Regions from separate parts of the Pseudomonas helleri genome, predicted to be linked through region 3. Evidence: predicted binding sites of a transcription regulator. Region 3 holds the regulator's gene; each other region holds the start of a gene.

Region 1 (4,586 bases), 470 kb from region 3:
AATTTGCCGAACCCGGCGTAGCTGTCCAGCAGGTTGAAGGGGCGGAACTCGACACGGCTTTTGATCGGCGCCTTGATCACCCAGCGGCCCGGGCCTTTGGGCTCGAAGTAACGCTGCAAACGCTCTTGCGACAAGCCGCGGCCGATGGCCAGGCTGTCGTATTCACCGCTTTTGCAGATGTTGAGCATCGTACTGGACAGTTCGGTGGCGACGATCTGCACACCCGCTTTCAATTGCCCAAGGTTGCTGCGCTCGAACTCATCAATCGCCATCGACAGTGAGTACGGCTCCTGCCCAGACGAGCATGCCGCCGACCAGATGCGCAGGCGCTGGCCCGGATGGGCCTTGATCAGCTCGGGCAGGACTTTGTTTTTCAGCACTTCAAAGGGATAGGTGTCGCGAAACCACAGGGTTTCGTTGGTGGTCATGGCATCGACCACCTGCTCGCGCAAGCCGCTGCGTGGCTGGCTCTGGATGCGCTGAATCAGCTCGCCCAGGGTTTTGATCCCCTGCTGCTCCATCAGTTTGTTAAGACGGCTGGAGACCAGGTATTGCTTGTTTTCACCGAGCAAAATGCCACAGGCTTTTTCCAGGAAGACCCGGAATTGTTCAAAATCCAAATTAGCCGTCGACAAGTGATCGTGCCTCTAAAAACCTATTGATCGCCATGGGCATCGCCCCTAGCTGTGATCTGCTGCCTTGATCCGGTCGACAACCCGGGATGCCAGGTCATCAGGGCGGAACTTGGCCAAAAAGTCATCCGCGCCGACTTTCTTGACCATCGCCTGATTGAAAACACCGGACAACGACGTATGCAGAATGATGTGCAAGTCTTTCATCCGCGGATCGTTACGGATCTCGGCGGTCAGGGTGTAGCCGTCCATTTCGGGCATTTCGATGTCCGAAATCATCATTAAAAACTCGTGCGCCGGGTCCTTGCCCTGATCGACCATTGCGCGCAGGTATTCCAGCGCCTGGCGCCCGTCATTGAGTGAAACCACCTCAACCCCGACCGATTGCAGGCAACGGGCAACCTGTTTGCGCGCCACCGACGAATCATCCACGGTCAGCACCCGCAACGACAGGGCTTTTTCCTGGGTCTCGACGTCCACCACACCGTGAGAGATGGTTTCCGGTGAGGGCGACACTTCAGCCAGCACTTTTTCAACGTCGATGATTTCGACTAACTGATCGTCCACTCGAGTCACAGCTGTCAAATAATGGTCACGCCCGGCGCCCTTGGGTGGCGGATGTATGGCTTCCCAGTTCATGTTGACGATGCGTTCAACCGCACCCACCAAAAACCCCTGAGTCTTGGTGTTGTATTCGGTGATGATCACAAACGGATTGCTGTGGTCTCTCAGAGCCCCCGCACCGGTGGCCATCGCCAGATCGAGAATCGGGATGGTTGCGCCGCGAATGCTGGCCACGCCGCACACCACCGGGTGGGATTTGGGCATCACCGTCAGTTTTGGGCATTGCAGCACCTCGCGGACTTTGAACACGTTGATCCCATAGAGCTGCGGCCCACCCAGACGAAACAGCAACAGTTCCAGGCGGTTTTGCCCGACCAGTTGAGTGCGCTGGTTAACCGCATCCATCACCCCAGCCATACTCAGCTCCTTTAAAAATCGTTAAGTTGCGACACGCTGCCCGGTAAACGGCACGGGCTTTGCTATTTATCCGCCATGAAGCCGAAAACGACAAAAACCTGCCACCGATCACGCTTTCAGCCCTTGCGTCGCTGCGCACTGCGCCTGCTCGCGGCCGGGTGCCTGCTGAGTGTAGGCACACCTGCCGGTGCCGACACATTTACCTCTTCTGACCAGCTTATCGGCGTGACCCAAGGGTTTCTTGAGTTCACCGTCGAAGACTATTTGGCCACGGGGCAAATTGAGGGCCGCTACGAGATCCAGGTCAATCAACTGGACCCGCGCGTGCGCCTGGCGCATTGCGACAAGGATTTGACAGCCACCCTCGAAAGCCCTGCCCAGCCCATGGGCCGCGTGACGGTCAGGGTACGCTGTGAAGGTAGCTCGCCGTGGACCATCTTTGTACCGGCACAGGTCAAGTTATTCCGAGATGTGGTCACGGTCACGCATCCACTCAAGCGCGGGGCGATTATCGACTATGGTGATGTGACCTTGCGCGAGCGCGATGTCGGCCTGATCAGCCAGGGGTATCTCACCGCCGTGGAGTTGGCGGTGGGGCAAAAACTGCTGCGCCCGGTGGTCTCCGACCAGGTGCTGACACTCACGCACCTGGAGCAGGCCGCGACAGTGCGCAAGGGTGACCACGTGATTATCAGTGCCCGCAGTGGCACATTAAGTGTCAAAATGCCCGGCGAAGCGCTGTCCGATGGTGGCCTCAGCGAGCAGATCCGGGTTAAAAACCTGAATTCAAACCGGATCATCAAGGCCCGCGTGACGGCGCCTGGTCAGGTTGAAGTCGCGTTGTAGAGCGTTTGGCGTGTTTCTCTCAGCCGGCGTTGACGCAGATCAGTACAGCAATGTGTGAAGCTATGATTAATCGGGCCTAAAGTTTTCTCGGGTTTGGCCGAAAACAAGGCAAGCGTCCAAATACCCAGAGGTTTTTCGTTATGGTTATCGACTTTAGTCGTCTCAACAGCGCCCCGCCCCTGCCCGGCAGCACGCGCAGCAACGCCAACCAGGAAGCAGGCAGCGCCACGCAAGCGGCCCCTGCAGCCAAAACCGCTGAAAACACCGGCACCGAAGCCGCGAGCGGTGAATCTGTGCACCTGAGCCCGCAAGCTCAACAGTTGCAGAAAGTCAGCGATTCGCTGCGTGATCAGCCAGTGGTCAACAAAGAACGTGTGGCCGCGTTGAAACAAGCCATTGCCGAGGGCAGTTACACCGTCGACAGCAACAAGGTCGCCAGCAAACTGCTGAATATCGAAGCCGAGCGCTAGGCCCAGGGCCGGTGCCAGGCTTTTGGACGCCTAATTCCTAGAGCCCGACATGCACGACGAGAATCTGCTGCAACTGATCAATGACGACCTGGCACCTGCCGAGCAACTGCTGGGCCTGTTGCAGGACGAATCTGTCGCCCTCAAGGGGCGCGACATGGTGCTGCTGGAAAACATTCTGGCGCGCAAGCATTCATTGGTTATCTTGCTTGAGCAGCATGGCCGCAAACGCAGCGAAATCCTTGCCAGCCTCGGCTTGGCGACCAATCGCAGCGGCCTCGAAAGCCTTGCCAGCCACTCAAGCGTGGGCGATCAGTTGCTCAGCCAAAGCGACTTGCTGAACCAGTTGCTGGCTCAGTGCCACGCCGCCAACCAGGCGAACGGCCAGTCGATCCAGACCCAACAGGCGATCACCGCCAACCAACTGCGCATCCTCCACGGCGGCGAAACGCCCTCGCTGTATGACGCGCGCGGCACCACCTCGCTCCTCAACAAACACCGCGCTTACAGCCAGGCCTGAGCCTGCACTATCTACACCCGCAGCATGATGGCAGAATGCCCTTTTTTGCGTGTTGCCGTTTTTTGTCTGGAGATTGACGACCCGTGCTAGATGCCCAAGATGCTCCGCAACCGCCCAAGGTGCTGACGACGCCGATGGAGATCGCCTCAAATTTGCGGATGCTGCAAGAGAGCCATGACCCGCTGATCATCACCTTCAACGACCGTACCCAACGTTTTCAGAGCTACATGGTGGACGTAGACCGTGACAACCAGCTTATGACCCTGGACGAGATGGTCCCACGGGACGGCGAGCGTTTTCTGGCGGCGGGCATTCCTTTTCGGGTCGAAGGTTTCCATGACGGCGTGCGCATTGCCTGGGAATGCAACACCCCGCTGAGCATCGACGACAGCGGCTCGCACCGTTGCTATCACGGCGCGCTGCCCAAAGAAGTGATCTACCACCAGCGCCGCAATGCGTTCCGCGCCGCCCTGAAACTGGCGCACCTGGTGGACGTCAACGTGGCGGGCGACAAGCTCGGCAAAGCGATCAAGGGCAAATTGCTGGACGTGTCAGCCACCGGCTGCAAATTGCGTTTTGAGGGTGATATCAGCGAGCTCATCCAGCTGGGCCAGGTGTACGAGCGCTTCAGCGCCGCCCTGCCCTTCGGCCACATGACCACCCCGGTCGAGTTGCGCCACCTGTACTTCGAAGAGCGCCTGAACATCACCTTTGCCGGCATGCGCTTTCACAACATCAGCGGCGCGGTTCAGCGCCAGGTCGAGCGTTTTGTCTACCAGTTGCAGCGCGATGCCCGCCGGTTCGACAAGGATGACGATTTTTACTGAGTGCCCGGCCTGATCTTGCTCGCGATCTTTTGATGTTTAAAAGATCGCGAGGCAAGCTCGCTCCTACAGTTTGGGGTCAGCCTCGGGGCCGCCGAATTCCGGGGCTATTTCTGGCTCAATTTCAGGCTCGACCCCTTCGACCATTTGCTCCTGCACCACCTGCTCATCGACCCGTGGGTCAAGCGCTGCGGCCAAGGGCGAGGTGGACATGCTGTCGGGCATGGCAACGTGTTGCAGCGGTGCGTCGTCGACCTGGTGCAAATTGGTGACCGCGTTCGGGCGAATGCGCCACACCAGAATCAGGCTGGTGAAG
Region 2 (4,586 bases), 1.5 Mb from region 3:
GGTACTGACTCAGAAGGAACAAACGCTTTTTCATGCAAAATCCTTAGTGTTTTACAGGCGGCTCGACGGGCGTGTCAGGGTGGTTGCCCCATTCGCCCCAAGAACCGGCATAGGCTTTGACGCGCGGATAACCGAGCGCTTTGGCGACCAGATAAGTAAAGCCAGAGCGGTGGTGGGTCTGGCAGTGGGTAATCACTTCTTTGTCCGGCGTGATCCCGAGGTCCTTGAGAATCTCGGGCATGTCGGTGCGGATACGCAGGCTGCGTTCTTTGTCCATGCCTGCGGTCCATTCAAAATTCGCGGCGCCCGGGATGTGCCCGCCCTTGGCTGCCAGCACTTTCTCACCACGGTATTCGGCGGCGCTGCGGGCGTCCCAAATGGCCAGGTCTGCAGCGCCCAGGCGGCTTTGCAGGTACTCGCGGGTGGCAGTGGGTTCGTCGTGCAAGGTCAAGGCAACCGGGCCGCCGACCGCTGGCGGTACGTCTTGGGCAACGTCGTAGCCTTCAGCAATCCAGGCGTGGATGCCACCGTCCAGATAGTGATAAGCCCGGTGCCCGATAACATCCAGTAACCAAATAAAACGCCCGGCCCAGCCGCCGCCTTCGTCGTCATAGACCACGTACACCGCGTCTGGGGCGTGCCCCAGTTCTCCAAACAGCGCTTCGAGCGCGGCCTGGGTCGGCAGCAGGCCCGGTGCCGGTGGCAAACCCAGTTGCGTGCGTTTGGGCTCGACAAAGCGGGCGCCCGGGATATGCCCGGCTTCGTAGCGTGCAGCGCTGCTCAGATCGACCACGATCACATGGGGCGCATCGAGCCGGGCTTTGAGGTCGCGGGGTTCAATGACTAACGGCAAGCCAGAGAAGTCAGGCATGTGTTCTCCAGAGCAAAAAAGGGGTGAATTGTAGCGCAAGCGTTAGCGCCCGCGAGCAGTAAAGGTGTGCAGCGCTTTCTCGATACATTGCGCGGTTTTACCAAACGCTTGCACGCTGGTTTCCGAAAACGGCCCGCCGTCCTGGTCGGCCAGTATCAGCATGACCACGCGCCCGTTATTGCTGAGCGAGCGTAACAGCAGATGCTCGCCGGGGAACAGACTGCGCAGGTTAGCGGGCATGGCTGCCGAAATCACCGCGTTGTTTTCGGGCGTGAGGCGCACTTGCGCCGGTTGCGCCATCAAGCGTTGCAGGGCAGGGCTGTCGTTGACATTCAAGGTCATGTCGAACGCAGTTTTGGGCAGCCCGAGCACTTGAAACGCGCGCAACAGGCTCGAGGTTTTATCGGCCATCAGCAGGATGATCCGGCGCATGCCGCACGCTTGCAGGGCTTCACGCGCGCACAAGGTCAGGTGCATCGGGTTGGCGAAGGCCGTCGGTTCTTCCAGCAGTTGCCCGCAGTATTTGCGCCAGGCCTGCAAGGCTTGCGCGGACGGTGGCGGGGCCGGTTGCCCGTGGGTGTTTACGCGGCGCGCCTCCCACGGCATGAGCAAGGCCAGCGCCGGGTGCCAGAGGTCCGGGGTTGAGTGATAGCGGGCGCTGCTCGCGGCGTTCTGGTGCACTTGCTGCTGCACTTCATGCAGCGGCAGTTGCAAGTACAGGCTGGTCAGGTACTGCCAGCGCAGGTTGTGTGGCGAGTCCCAGCCCTGTTGCGCGGACAGCGCCAAACCGTTGGCCAGCAACAGGCTGTTGGCGGGATGGCTCAGCCAGCGGCGCAGGGCCGGGTCGGCATCCAGTTGTTGCTGCTGGTGCAGCGGGCGATGGGTGTCGCGGGCAATATGCAGCACGCGGATCAACGTGCGTTTATCGTCGGTGATCACCGCGTAGCCCTGCATGATCCATTCGGGCAGCCGCCACAGTTGGGCCAATGCCCGGCAGATCTCGAACAGGCGCACGCCGAACAGTGCCCGTTCAACCTTGTCGGCACATTCGCCTTTTTGAATCACCCGCGCTTCCCATTCTTCCAGCTGTTTGGGGTGCGTCATCGCCATGGCCCACAACGGCGAGAAGAACAGCAAACTGCCCCAGTACACTTCTTGCCACAATCTGGCCAGGCGGTTGCCGAACAGACCGATCCCTTGCTGGGCCGCGTGCTGGCTGATGAGCAGCACTTGGCGCAGGGCAACGGGGATGTCTTCGGCTGGCAGCACCGGCATGCTTTCGAGCAACTCTTGTGTGCGTTTTAGCCCCAGCCGATTGAGCGCCACTTCAAGGCTTTCGGCGGGCTCGGTCAGGCTGCTTTGCGCATGTTGATTGGCTTCGCGGATCAGGCTCAGCGCCAGCGCCGGGCTGTCTTGCATGACTTCGGCGATCTCGCGCAATGAGCGCCGACTGTCGCTGAGGGTCTTGCCGACTAACACATGGCTGCGCTGCGGGATCGGCAAACGCACCGCGTCGAGGTGGCTGACCCACGCGTCCAGAGAAGCAGGTATGACTGTCGATGGAACGGTTTCATTCGCCATGATGGTCGCGCGGTCATCATCTATTGTTTAAAGGCCCTATAGGGCCAAATGGCTTTTCGGCTTGAACGACTATAGTCTGGCGCAGATTAGCCGATAAGGATAAGAAGAGTTTTAGCGACGCTGGAATATGACCTTGAACCGGACTCAAAAAGTACCTTAATGACCTATGGCTAAAATTATCGGCATCATCGTCGTGTTTGCGAGCGTGCTCGGCGGCTACGTACTCTCTCACGGCAAGATCGGAGCGCTGATTCAGCCTTTCGAAGTCATGATCATCGGCGGGGCTGCCTTTGGTGCATTCCTGCAGGCCAACCCCGGCTACATGACCATGCACGTGATCAAAAAATCACTCAGCATGTTCGGCACACGCTTTACCCACACCTTCTATTTGGAAGTGCTGGGCCTGGTGTACGAGATCCTCAATAAAAGCCGCCGCGAAGGCATGATGGCCATTGAGGCTGATGTTGAAGACCCTGCGGCCAGCCCGATTTTTGCCAAGTACCCGACCGTATTGAAAGACGAGCGCATGACCGCGTTTATCTGCGATTACCTGCGCATCATGTCGTCGGGCAACATGGCGCCCCACGAGCTGGAAGGGCTGTTCGACATGGAACTGTTCAACCTTAAGGAAGAGCTCGAGCACCCGTCCCACGCCATCACCGGCATCGCCGACGGGATGCCGGGCTTCGGCATTGTGGCCGCAGTACTTGGCATTGTTGTGACAATGGCATCGTTGGGTGAGGGCGATCAGGCGGCCATCGGCATGCACGTGGGTGCGGCGTTGGTGGGGACGTTCTTCGGTATCCTCGCGGCCTATGGCTTCTTTGGCCCGCTGGCGACGTCGCTGGCCCATGACGCCAAAGAAGAGATCAATGTTTACGAGTCGATCAAAGCCTCGCTGGTGGCCTCGGCCTCGGGCATGCCGCCTTCGCTGGCCGTCGAATTTGGCCGCAAAGTGCTGTACCCCAAGCACCGGCCGAGCTTTTCCGAGCTGGAACAAGTGGTTCGCGGTCGCTGAGTTATGGAAAACAATCAGCCGATTATCATCAAGCGCGTCAAGCGCTATGGCGCAGGCCACCACGGCGGCGCCTGGAAGATCGCCTTTGCGGACTTTGCCACCGCGATGATGGCGTTCTTTCTGGTGCTGTGGCTCATGACCGCCGCCACGCCAGAGCAGAAAATCGCCATTGGTGGCTACTTTAAAGACCCGATCGGTTTCTCTGAAAGCGGCACGCCGTACACCATCGACCTGGGCGGCACCCCCGCACTGGCGCCGGAAAACACTCTCAACCCGGAAGAGAAAAAGGAGCCGGTGCCGGACAAGATCAAAATCGATGCAGACCAGATCCAGGGCATGGCCGAGCAGGTTGAGAAGGAGCGCCTTGAGTTGCTGCTTCAGGAGTTGCAAAACAAGGTCGAAGAAAACCCGCAACTGAAGAAATTCAAAGACCAGCTGTTGTTCGAAATCACCCCGGACGGCTTGCGTATCCAGGTGATGGACGCTGAAAACCGCCCGATGTTTGACGTGGGCAGTGCGCGTCTCAAGTCGTATTTCGAAGACATTTTGCTGGCCATGGCCGACACCATCGCGGCGGTGCCGAACAAGATCAGCATCAGCGGTCACACCGACGCCATGCCCTATGCGGGCACGGGCGATTACGGCAACTGGGAGTTGTCTGCCAACCGCGCTAACGCGGCGCGGCGCACACTGGTGGCGGGAAGCTACCCCGACAGTCAGGTGGCGCGGGTGGTGGGGTACGCCTCGTCAGTGCTGTTCGACAAGGCCCACCCGAACAACCCGGTCAACCGCCGGATCGACATCGTGGTGCTGACCAAAAAGGCCCAACAAGCGATTGAGGGTGAACAAGGGCCGGACCCAGTCAAGGCTGAGCAGTTGCCCAAAGCCCTGGATGACCCGATCACCTTACCGCCCGACCAGCAGCCAAAGCCGATGCATGAAGAGCGCCAGAAGCTGAACTTGTTTGATGACAAGCCCCCGGCAAACCCCTAAACCTGTGTAGGAGCGAGCTTGCCTCGCGATCTTTTAAACGATCGTGAGACAAGCCCGGCCTCAGTAACTGCTTTCCGGCAAGCTCGCAATAATCGAGCGATAGCTGTTCATGCGCTGTTGCTG
Region 3 (4,586 bases):
GCATGTTGTTGGCGCACCTGGCCCGGATGATTACCACCCCTGAACTGGAGCCGCTGGAAGAGGGCGGTGTGATCGCGATGGTCGGTCCTGCAGGCATGGGTAAAACCACAACGCTGGCCAAGCTGGCGGCACGTTATGTGCTCAAGTACGGCGCGCAAAATATTGCATTGGTGAGCATGGACAGCTTTCGTATCGGCGCCCAGGAGCAGCTTAAAACCCTGGGGCGCATTCTCAATGTGCCGGTGACCCACGTGGCCCCCGGCCAGTCATTGGGCCAAACCCTCGAGCCGCTGGCGCGCAAGCGCGTGGTGCTGGTCGACACCGCCGGGCTGCAAGCCAGTGACCCGGCGTTGCGCCTGCAACTGGACAGCCTCGCCGGGCGCGGGATCAAGGCGCGCAATTATCTGGTCCTCGCCACCACCAGCCAGAAGCAGGTGCTGTCGGCCGCGTACCTGAGCTACAAGCGCTGCGGGCTGGCCGGTTGCATTCTGACCAAGCTGGATGAAACCGCCAGCCTTGGCGAAGTACTGAGTTTGGCGATCAGCAATGACCTGCCCGTGGCGTACCTCACGGACGGTCCGCGGATCCCGGACGATCTGCACTTGCCGCGCCGCCACCAATTGGTGAGCCGGGCGGTGAGTGTGCAAATGCAGGAAGAACCCAGCGAAGAAGCCATGGCCGATATGTTCGCTGACATTTACCACAGCCCGCCCAAACGGGTTGGCTAGGGTAAAGATGAAAACGTTGCAATGTACCTACATTGAAGGTCTGCACAGTGTTGTTCCTGGGGGAACACGCAGCACTCTCTGTAGCCGCGTCTAAGTAAGACAAGGTAAAAAAAGATCATGGGCAGCATGCATCCCGTACAGGTGATCGCAGTGACCGGCGGCAAGGGTGGCGTCGGTAAAACTAACGTGTCAGTCAATTTGTCCATCGCGCTGGCCGAACTGGGCAGGCGCGTCATGTTGATGGACGCCGACCTCGGGTTGGCGAATGTTGATGTCCTGTTGGGGCTGACACCGAAATTTACCCTGGCCGATGTGGTCGAGGGTCGCTGCGAGCTGCGTGATGTATTGCTCCTGGGCCCCGGCGGGATTCGTATCGTGCCCGCCGCGTCTGGCGCCCAGAGCATGGTGCAGTTGAGCCCTGCGCAACACGCCGGTCTGATCCAGGCGTTCAGCGACCTGAGCGACAACCTCGATGTGCTGGTGATTGATACCGCCGCCGGGATCGGTGAGTCGGTGGTCAGTTTTGTCCGTGCCGCCCAAGAGGTTTTGCTGGTGGTGTGTGACGAGCCGACCTCTATCACCGACGCCTACGCGTTGATCAAACTGCTTAACCGCGACTACGGCATGAACCGTTTTCGGGTGTTGGCGAACATGGTCCAGAGCCCGCAAGAAGGGCGCAACCTGTTCGCCAAGCTGACCAAAGTGACCGACCGTTTTCTTGACGTTGCCCTGCAATATGTGGGCGCCGTGCCGTACGACGAGTGCGTGCGCAAGGCCGTGCAAAAGCAGCGCGCCGTGTACGAAGCATTCCCGCGTTCCAAGTGCTCCCTGGCGTTCAAGGCTATCGCGCAAAAGGTCGATACCTGGCCGTTGCCGGCTAACCCCCGTGGCCACCTGGAGTTCTTTGTCGAACGTTTGGTACAGCAAGCAGGTGGAGGACGAGTCTGATGACTGCCAGCGGCTATCGCATGTACAGCAAGCCGTCACGTGACAGCCAATATGAGCTGATCGAGCGCTATGCGCCGTTGGTCAAACGCATCGCTTATCACCTGTTGGCGCGTTTGCCTGCCAGCGTGCAAGTGGACGACCTGATTCAGGCCGGGATGATCGGCCTGCTCGAGGTCTCGAGCAAGTACGACGCCACCAAGGGCGCGAGTTTTGAGACCTACGCCGGCATTCGCATTCGCGGTGCCATGCTCGATGAAGTGCGCAAGGGTGACTGGGCGCCACGCTCGGTGCACCGCAATACGCGCATGGTCAGTGACGCAATTCGCGTTATTGAAGCAAAAACCGGCTGTGACGCTAAAGATCACGAGGTTGCGGCCGAACTCCAGTTAAGCCTTGATGATTATTACGCCATCTTGAACGACACCCTGGGCAGTCGTCTGTTCAGCTTCGACGACCTGTTGCAGGACGGCGAGCACGAGGGGCTGCATGAAGATGGCGCCAGCGCACACCTTGAGCCGTCGCGAGACCTTGAAGACGAGCGCTTTCAGGCCGCGTTGGCCGAGGCCATCAGCTTGTTGCCCGAACGTGAGCGGCTGGTGTTGGCGCTGTACTACGACGAAGAGCTCAACCTCAAGGAAATCGGTGAGGTGCTGGGGGTCAGCGAGTCGCGTGTCAGCCAGTTGCACAGCCAGTGTGCCGCCCGTTTGCGCGCACGCCTGGGGCAGTGGCGAGCGCATTAAGGCGTACGCAAATCCTGTAGTCGCTGCCGCAGGCTGCGATAAGGGCCGAAGGACCTTCGCTTCTACGAGGCAGGGTCGCTGCGCAACCCATCGCAGCCTGCGGCAGCGACTACGGGGTTATCGATTGTTAATGCACCGAATTGATTGAATGGCGCGGTCCGGTTGTGATCGCGTTTAAGACTGCTGGAGGTCGACTTGAACAAAGACATGAAAATCCTCATCGTTGATGACTTTTCAACGATGAGGCGGATCATTAAAAACCTGTTGCGTGACCTGGGGTTCACCAACACGGTCGAGGCCGACGACGGCACCACGGCGATTCCAATCCTCAATCTGGGGCATATCGACTTTCTGGTCACCGACTGGAACATGCCGGGCATGACCGGTATCGACTTGCTGCGCCATGTGCGTGCCGACGAAAAACTCAAGCACTTGCCGGTCTTGATGGTCACCGCCGAAGCCAAGCGCGAGCAGATCATCGAGGCTGCCCAAGCCGGTGTAAACGGTTATGTGGTCAAGCCATTCACCGCCATCGCCCTCAAGGACAAGATCGAAAAGATCTTTGAACGCATCGGTTGAACGGTTCCCCGGGGGGCACTATGGAGCGGCAGGAATCAACAGTGGGCGAGTTTGAATCGACCCTGAAAAAACATGCTCAAGAGCTGGTTGAAAGCCTTGAAAAAGGCCAGTTCGGCGACGCAGTACAGCTGATTCATGAACTGAACCAGACCCGCGATCGTGGCCTTTATCGTGAAGTCGGCAAGCTGACGCGTGAATTGCACAGCGCGATTGTCGATTTTCACATTGATCCGACCATGCCGCGCGCCGAAGAAGTGTCGCAGATCACGGATGCGACCGAGCGCTTGGCTTATGTTGTGAAGCTGACGGAAGCCGCCGCTAACCGGACCATGGATCTGGTCGAGAACTGCACGCCGCTGGTCAATGGCCTTGGCCAGGAAGCCAAGGCTTTGAGCGCGGACTGGGGGCGTTTTATGCGCCGCGAAGTCGGTGCGCAAGAGTTCCGCGAGCTGGCACGTCGGGTAGACAGTTTTTTGACGCGCAGCGAAGCCGAGCAGCAGATCGTCTCCAGTAACCTGACTGACATTCTGCTGGCCCAGGATTACCAGGACCTCACCGGTCAGGTGATCAAGCGGGTCACGCAGTTGGTTACCGACGTCGAGCAGAACTTGCTCAAGTTGGTGCTCATGGCCAGCCAGGTCGATCGCTTTGCCGGGATCGAACATGACCACGAAGCGCTGCGTGCTGAAAATAATTCGCAAAAAAACCTGACGAAGGGTGAAGGTCCGCAGATTCATGCCGATAAGCGTAGTGACGTCGTATCCGGCCAGGATGATGTAGACGATTTGCTGTCCAGTTTAGGTTTCTAGGTCTTGAGTAGGCGTGCGGGCGCTGTTGTCCGGCGCTGAAAGGTCCTCCTTCAAGGAGCACACACATGAGCTTCGGCGCCGATGAAGAAATCCTTCAGGATTTTTTGGTTGAGGCCGGCGAAATTTTAGAGTTGCTGTCCGAACAACTGGTCGAGCTGGAAAGCCGACCGGATGATGCAGACTTGCTCAATGCTATTTTTCGCGGTTTTCACACTGTAAAAGGAGGCGCCGGCTTCCTGCAGCTCAATGAGTTGGTGGAGTGCTGCCACATCGCCGAGAACGTGTTCGACATCCTGCGCAAGGGTGAGCGCAGCGTCGACGCGGAATTGATGGACGTGGTGCTTGAAGCTCTGGACGCCGTCAACGGGATGTTTGCCCAAGTGCGCGAGCGCAGCCCGATCACCGCCGCCAGCCCTGAGTTGCTGGCCGCGCTGGCGCGTTTGGCCGAGCCTGCTGCTGCCCCGGCAGCGGTCGAAGCGGCTGCTGTGGTGGTCGAGGCCGTGTCTAACGACAGCACCGGCGACATTACCGATAACGAATTTGAACAACTGCTCGACTCGCTGAATGCGGTCAAGGCTGATGCGGCGCTTGGCGAACAGGCCTCTGACGACGCGACCCTGAGCGACGAAATCAGCGACGCCGAGTTCGAGTCCTTGCTCGATCAGTTGCACGGCAAAGGCAAGTTCTCTGCGAACGCCGTGGCCACGCCCGCAGCCGCTACAGCTGCGGCAACGTCTGCTGCGGCCAGCAATGAAATCACTGACGATGAATTCGAAGCGCTG
Region 4 (4,586 bases), 1.6 Mb from region 3:
AATCATCCGCGCGGGCGTCCAGTCCATCGCCCGTGGGCAAAACGAAGCGGCACGCTCGCTGGGCCTCAACGCCAGCCAGTCGATGCGCTACGTGGTCCTGCCGCAAGCGTTCAAACGGGTGCTGCCGCCGCTGGCCGGGCAATTTATCAGCCTGGTCAAAGACACCTCGCTGGTGTCGGTGATTGCGATTACCGAGCTGCTTAAAAGCGGTCGTGAAGTCATCACCACCTCGTTCTCGCCGTTTGAAATCCTGTTCTGTGTGGCGGGCCTGTACTTGTTGATCAACCTGCCGCTGTCGCACTTCGCCAGCCGGCTTGAGCGGAGGCTCGCGCAAAGTGATTGAAGTTCGCGAACTGGTAAAAGTCTTCGACACCCGCGGGCACATCGTACGCGCGGTCGACAACGTCACCACCAAGGTCGACAAGGGCGAAGTGCTGGTGGTGATCGGCCCGTCCGGCTCCGGCAAATCGACCTTTCTGCGCTGCCTCAATGGCCTGGAAGAGTTCGACTCGGGCTCCGTCAGCATTGATGGCGTTGATTTGGCCGACCCGAAAACCGACGTCAACGCCTACCGGCGTGAAGTCGGCATGGTGTTCCAGCATTTCAACCTGTTCCCGCACATGACCGTGCTCGAAAACCTCTGCCTGGCGCAGAAAGTCGTGCGCAAGCGCGGCAAGGCCGAGCGTGAAGCCAAGGCCCGTGCGCTGCTGGAGAAAGTCGGGATCGGGCAGAAGGCCAATGAGTTCCCGTCGCGCCTGTCGGGCGGCCAGCAACAGCGTGTGGCCATTGCCCGTGCGCTGGCGATGGAACCCAAGGTCATGTTGTTTGACGAACCCACCTCGGCACTCGACCCGGAGATGGTCGGCGAAGTGCTCGACGTGATGAAGACCTTGGCCCTGGAAGGCATGACCATGGTCTGCGTGACCCACGAAATGGGCTTTGCCCGTGAAGTGGCGAACCGCGTGTTGTTCTTCGATCACGGCAAACTGCTGGAAGACTCCGCCCCGGAAGACTTCTTCAACTCGCCAAAAGACCTGCGCGCCCAAGCGTTCTTGCGCCAAGTCCTTTAACACCCAAAACCCGTAGGAGCGAGCTTGCCTCGCGATCTTTTAAACAATCAAAAGATCGCGAGACAATCTCGCTCCGACCGGTTCAGACCTTAAATCGCCCCACCAACGTCTGTAGATGCGTGCCCAAACGCGCCAGCTCAATGCTCGACGCGGCGGTTTCTTCGCTGGCGGCGGCTGTTTGATCCGACACATCACGCACATTCAGCACGCTGCGGTTGATCTCTTCTGCCACGGCACTCTGCTGCTCGGCGGCAGCCGCAATTTGCTGGTTCATGCCCTGAATGGCCGACACGGTACGGGTGATGTTGCCCAGCGACTGGCCTGCACTGCGGGTCAGTTCGACGCTGCTGTCGGTGAGGGTGCGGCTGCTGTCCAGGCGACTTGAGACCTGCTGTGTGCTGCTTTGCAGGCCGGCAATCAGTTCTTCGATTTCCTCGGTTGATTGCTGCGTGCGTTGCGCCAGGCTGCGCACCTCGTCGGCCACCACCGCAAAACCGCGCCCGGCTTCACCGGCCCGTGCCGCCTCAATGGCCGCGTTCAGGGCCAGCAGGTTGGTTTGCTGGGCCACCGACTTGATCACGTCCAGCACACTGCCAATCTTGTCGCTTTCGCGCTTGAGGTGATCCATGGCCTCGGTGGAGTGCGCAACCTCGACGGCGAGCTTCTCGATCTGGGCAATGGCTTGTGCGACCACCGTGTCGCCTTCGTGGGCCTGCTGGTCGGCAGCACCGGCGGCTTCGCTGGCTTCTTCGGCATTACGGGCCACTTCTTGCACCGTCGCGGCCATTTCGTTCATGGCGGTAGCCACCTGGTCGGTTTCGACCTTCTGGCTGTTAACCCCGGCGCTGGTTTGCTCGGTGACCGCGGACAGCTCTTCCGCAGCGCTGGCAATCTGGGTGACGCCATCGCGAATTCCGCCAATCAGCTCACGCAGGCCTTCGGTCATGTTCTGGATGGACTTCTGCAACTGCCCCAGCTCATCGCGGCGCTCAGTTTTAGAGTCATGGGACAGGTCGCCGGCGGCGATGTACTCAACGGACTTGAGCGTGCGTTGTAGTGGCACCACGATCTGACGGGTGATGATCCAGGCCGCAATGATCCCGATCACCAGCGCCAGCGCGGCACAACTGACCAGCAGCGTTCTGGCCTGCTGGCTGTCTCTATCGCGCTTGGCGGTTTGCAGTGCCGAGAGCTTTTGGCTCAGGTCGATCAGGTGATTGCCTTGCAGGTGCATGCGCTCCAAGGCCTGATCGGTATTTTTACCTTGCACCAGGTCATCGAAGGCACGTTTGTACTCGACGGCTGCATTGATCTGCTGGTCTACCAGTGTCAGATCCTCAGGCATGTTCAGTTGCTTGCGCGACGTGACCAGAATGGCGTCCAGCTCGCGCAAACGCTCATACACGTGCTGCTGAGTGTCGGGCTGAGGGGTGAGTTGATAGTCGAGCCGGGCAATGCGCAGGTCTTTGCTGAGTGCGATGATCCTGGAAATATTGGCCAGCTTGTCGCCCCGCTCAATCACCGAGGCCAGGCCGTTCCAGCCGGCTGCGGTAATCAGCACCGTCAGAACCATCACCAGGCCGAAACCCAGGCTGAGTTTACGATTGACGCTCATATTGCCGAGTAGGTGGGCTAATCGACGGTACATGGTGCTGCTCCTTTATGGACCTGGATCGAGAGACGCAAAGTTGTCCGTTGCTTTGCGGTGCTCGTGACTTCACAGCGCATCGGCGTCCCGGCAGATAACTGTAGAACGGCTGTCGAATATGTGACCCAGGTCGCAAGAAGTGGCTTATTGCCATGAGTGAGAGAACGTGCTCGCGGTCTTTTAAGATCAAAAGATCGCGAGACAAGCTCGCTCCTACAGGATGGCGGTGGGCTTAGAACAACCGGGCGAGGAGGGCGGTGACGGCGGTTTCGACCCGCAGGATGCGGGCGCCGAGTTGTACCGGTTGCAGTCCGGCGTTGACCAGCAGGTCGATCTCGTAAGGGATCCAGCCACCTTCCGGGCCGATGGCCAGGGTGACGGCTTCGTTCAGGCCGCGTGGGCAGTCGGGGTAGTTGCCGGGGTGGCCGATCAGGCCCAAGGTGCCGTCGGCCATGGCCGGCAGGCGGTCTTCGACAAACGGTTTGAAGCGTTTTTCGATGATGACTTCAGGCAGCACGCTGTCGCGGGACTGTTCAAGGCCCAGGATCAATTGCTCGCGTATGGCCTCGGGCTCCAGAAACGGGGTTTGCCAGAAGCTCTTTTCAACCCGGTAACTGTTGACCAGCACGACCTTGGGCACGCCCAAGGACGCCACCGTCTGAAGCACCCGACGCAACATTTTCGGCCGGGGCAGGGCCAGCAGCAGGGTCAGCGGGAGCTTTGGCGGCGGGGGCTGGTCGAGGCTGAGGATCACCAGCTCGGCCTCTTTGGCTTCAAGGCGCACCAGCTCGGCGCTGCCCATCAAACCGCTAATCCGGCCCACGCGCAGGGTGTCGCCCACCGCTGCCCGGTGCACGTCCTGCATGTGGGTCAGGCGCCGGTCGCGCAGGATCACGCGGTCGGCGGCAATGAAGTCAGCCTCTTCGAGGAGCAGCAGGTTCACGGCTGCGGTGCTGGCGGTTGGGCGTTGCTGTCGCTGTCAGCCGGTTCTTCTTCGTCGCCGCGCTTGTTTTTGCTGATCAGGCTGCCAAACAGAATGCCGATCTCAAACAGCATCCACATCGGCACGGCCAGCAGCGTCTGCGAAAAGATGTCTGGCGGGGTCAGGATCATGCCGACCACGAAGCAGCCGATGATCACGTACGGGCGGATCTTGCGCAGGTATTTGACGTCGACGATGCCGATCCAGACCAGCAGCACCACGGCCACCGGAATTTCAAAGGCCACGCCAAAGGCAAAAAACAGGGTCATGACGAAATCAAGGTAGCTGCTGATGTCGGTCATCATGGCCACGCCTTCCGGGGTCGCGGCGGCGAAGAACTTGAACACCAGCGGGAAGACCAGGAAGTAGGCAAACGCCATACCGGCATAGAACAAAAAGATGCTGGAGATCAGCAGCGGTACGGCAATGCGTTTTTCATGCTTGTACAGGCCCGGCGCAATGAAGCCCCAGATCTGGTGCAGGATCACCGGAATAGCAATAAACAGCGAGACCATCATGGTCAGCTTGAGCGGCGTGAGGAACGGCGAGGCCACGTCGGTGGCGATCATCGTGGCGCCCACCGGCAGGTATTCACGCAGCGGCGTGGAGACCAGGGTGTAGATCTGCTGCGTAAAGGCAAACAAGGCGATAAAGATCAGAAAGACCGCCGCAATACAGCGCAACAAACGGGTACGCAGCTCGGTCAGGTGCGAGACCAGCGGCATTGGCTGGTCGTGTTCGGGCTGCTCGTTTTTGGAGGAGTCGCTCATGCGCTTAGGGGGCTCGCGGTGGCAGGGTTGGGTCGTGTGGCGCAGGCGCGTGAGGCGCTGGCCCGGCCTCGGTCTCGCTCAGGCTGGCCGGTGCCGGGCTGGCAGGCTCCGGGTGA

What was found. Region 3 encodes FliA, which starts transcription of late flagellar genes. Its sites were predicted from a motif close to CTAAAGTTTNNNNNNNNNNNGCCGNTAA; they were not measured.
Region 1: flgM (flagellar biosynthesis anti-sigma factor FlgM) is a predicted target of FliA. The motif match lies at 2,536-2,563, and genes of this name have one in related genera.
Region 2: motA (flagellar motor stator protein MotA) is a predicted target of FliA. The motif match lies at 2,522-2,549, and genes of this name have one in related genera.
Region 4: ACJJU9_RS23345 (methyl-accepting chemotaxis protein) is a predicted target of FliA. The motif match lies at 2,795-2,822, and genes of this name have one in related genera.

Annotation. Positions count from the first base shown of each region.
Region 1 covers NZ_CP174501.1:4,042,459-4,047,044, forward strand. Annotated here, with positions in the region: gene cheR (protein-glutamate O-methyltransferase CheR) at 1-635, opposite strand, end outside; gene ACJJU9_RS18245 (chemotaxis protein CheV) at 681-1,613, opposite strand; gene flgA (flagellar basal body P-ring formation chaperone FlgA) at 1,689-2,459, shown strand; gene flgM (flagellar biosynthesis anti-sigma factor FlgM) at 2,600-2,929, shown strand; gene ACJJU9_RS18260 (flagella synthesis protein FlgN) at 2,979-3,446, shown strand; gene ACJJU9_RS18265 (flagellar brake protein) at 3,581-4,273, shown strand; gene ACJJU9_RS18270 (MFS transporter) at 4,337-4,586, opposite strand, start outside.
Region 2 covers NZ_CP174501.1:5,033,160-5,037,745, reverse strand. Annotated here, with positions in the region: gene asd (archaetidylserine decarboxylase) at 1-34, opposite strand, end outside; gene ACJJU9_RS22685 (rhodanese-like domain-containing protein) at 44-871, opposite strand; gene ACJJU9_RS22680 (HDOD domain-containing protein) at 914-2,452, opposite strand; gene motA (flagellar motor stator protein MotA) at 2,619-3,470, shown strand; gene motB (flagellar motor protein MotB) at 3,474-4,463, shown strand; gene rsgA (small ribosomal subunit biogenesis GTPase RsgA) at 4,524-4,586, opposite strand, start outside.
Region 3 covers NZ_CP174501.1:3,575,124-3,579,709, reverse strand. Annotated here, with positions in the region: gene flhF (flagellar biosynthesis protein FlhF) at 1-728, shown strand, start outside; gene fleN (flagellar synthesis regulator FleN) at 846-1,676, shown strand; gene fliA (RNA polymerase sigma factor FliA) at 1,673-2,416, shown strand; gene ACJJU9_RS16075 (chemotaxis response regulator CheY) at 2,624-2,995, shown strand; gene ACJJU9_RS16070 (protein phosphatase CheZ) at 3,016-3,804, shown strand; gene ACJJU9_RS16065 (chemotaxis protein CheA) at 3,870-4,586, shown strand, end outside.
Region 4 covers NZ_CP174501.1:5,193,787-5,198,372, reverse strand. Annotated here, with positions in the region: gene ACJJU9_RS23355 (amino acid ABC transporter permease) at 1-343, shown strand, start outside; gene ACJJU9_RS23350 (amino acid ABC transporter ATP-binding protein) at 336-1,070, shown strand; gene ACJJU9_RS23345 (methyl-accepting chemotaxis protein) at 1,153-2,718, opposite strand; gene ACJJU9_RS23340 (16S rRNA (uracil(1498)-N(3))-methyltransferase) at 2,951-3,661, opposite strand; gene tatC (twin-arginine translocase subunit TatC) at 3,658-4,470, opposite strand; gene tatB (Sec-independent protein translocase protein TatB) at 4,475-4,586, opposite strand, start outside.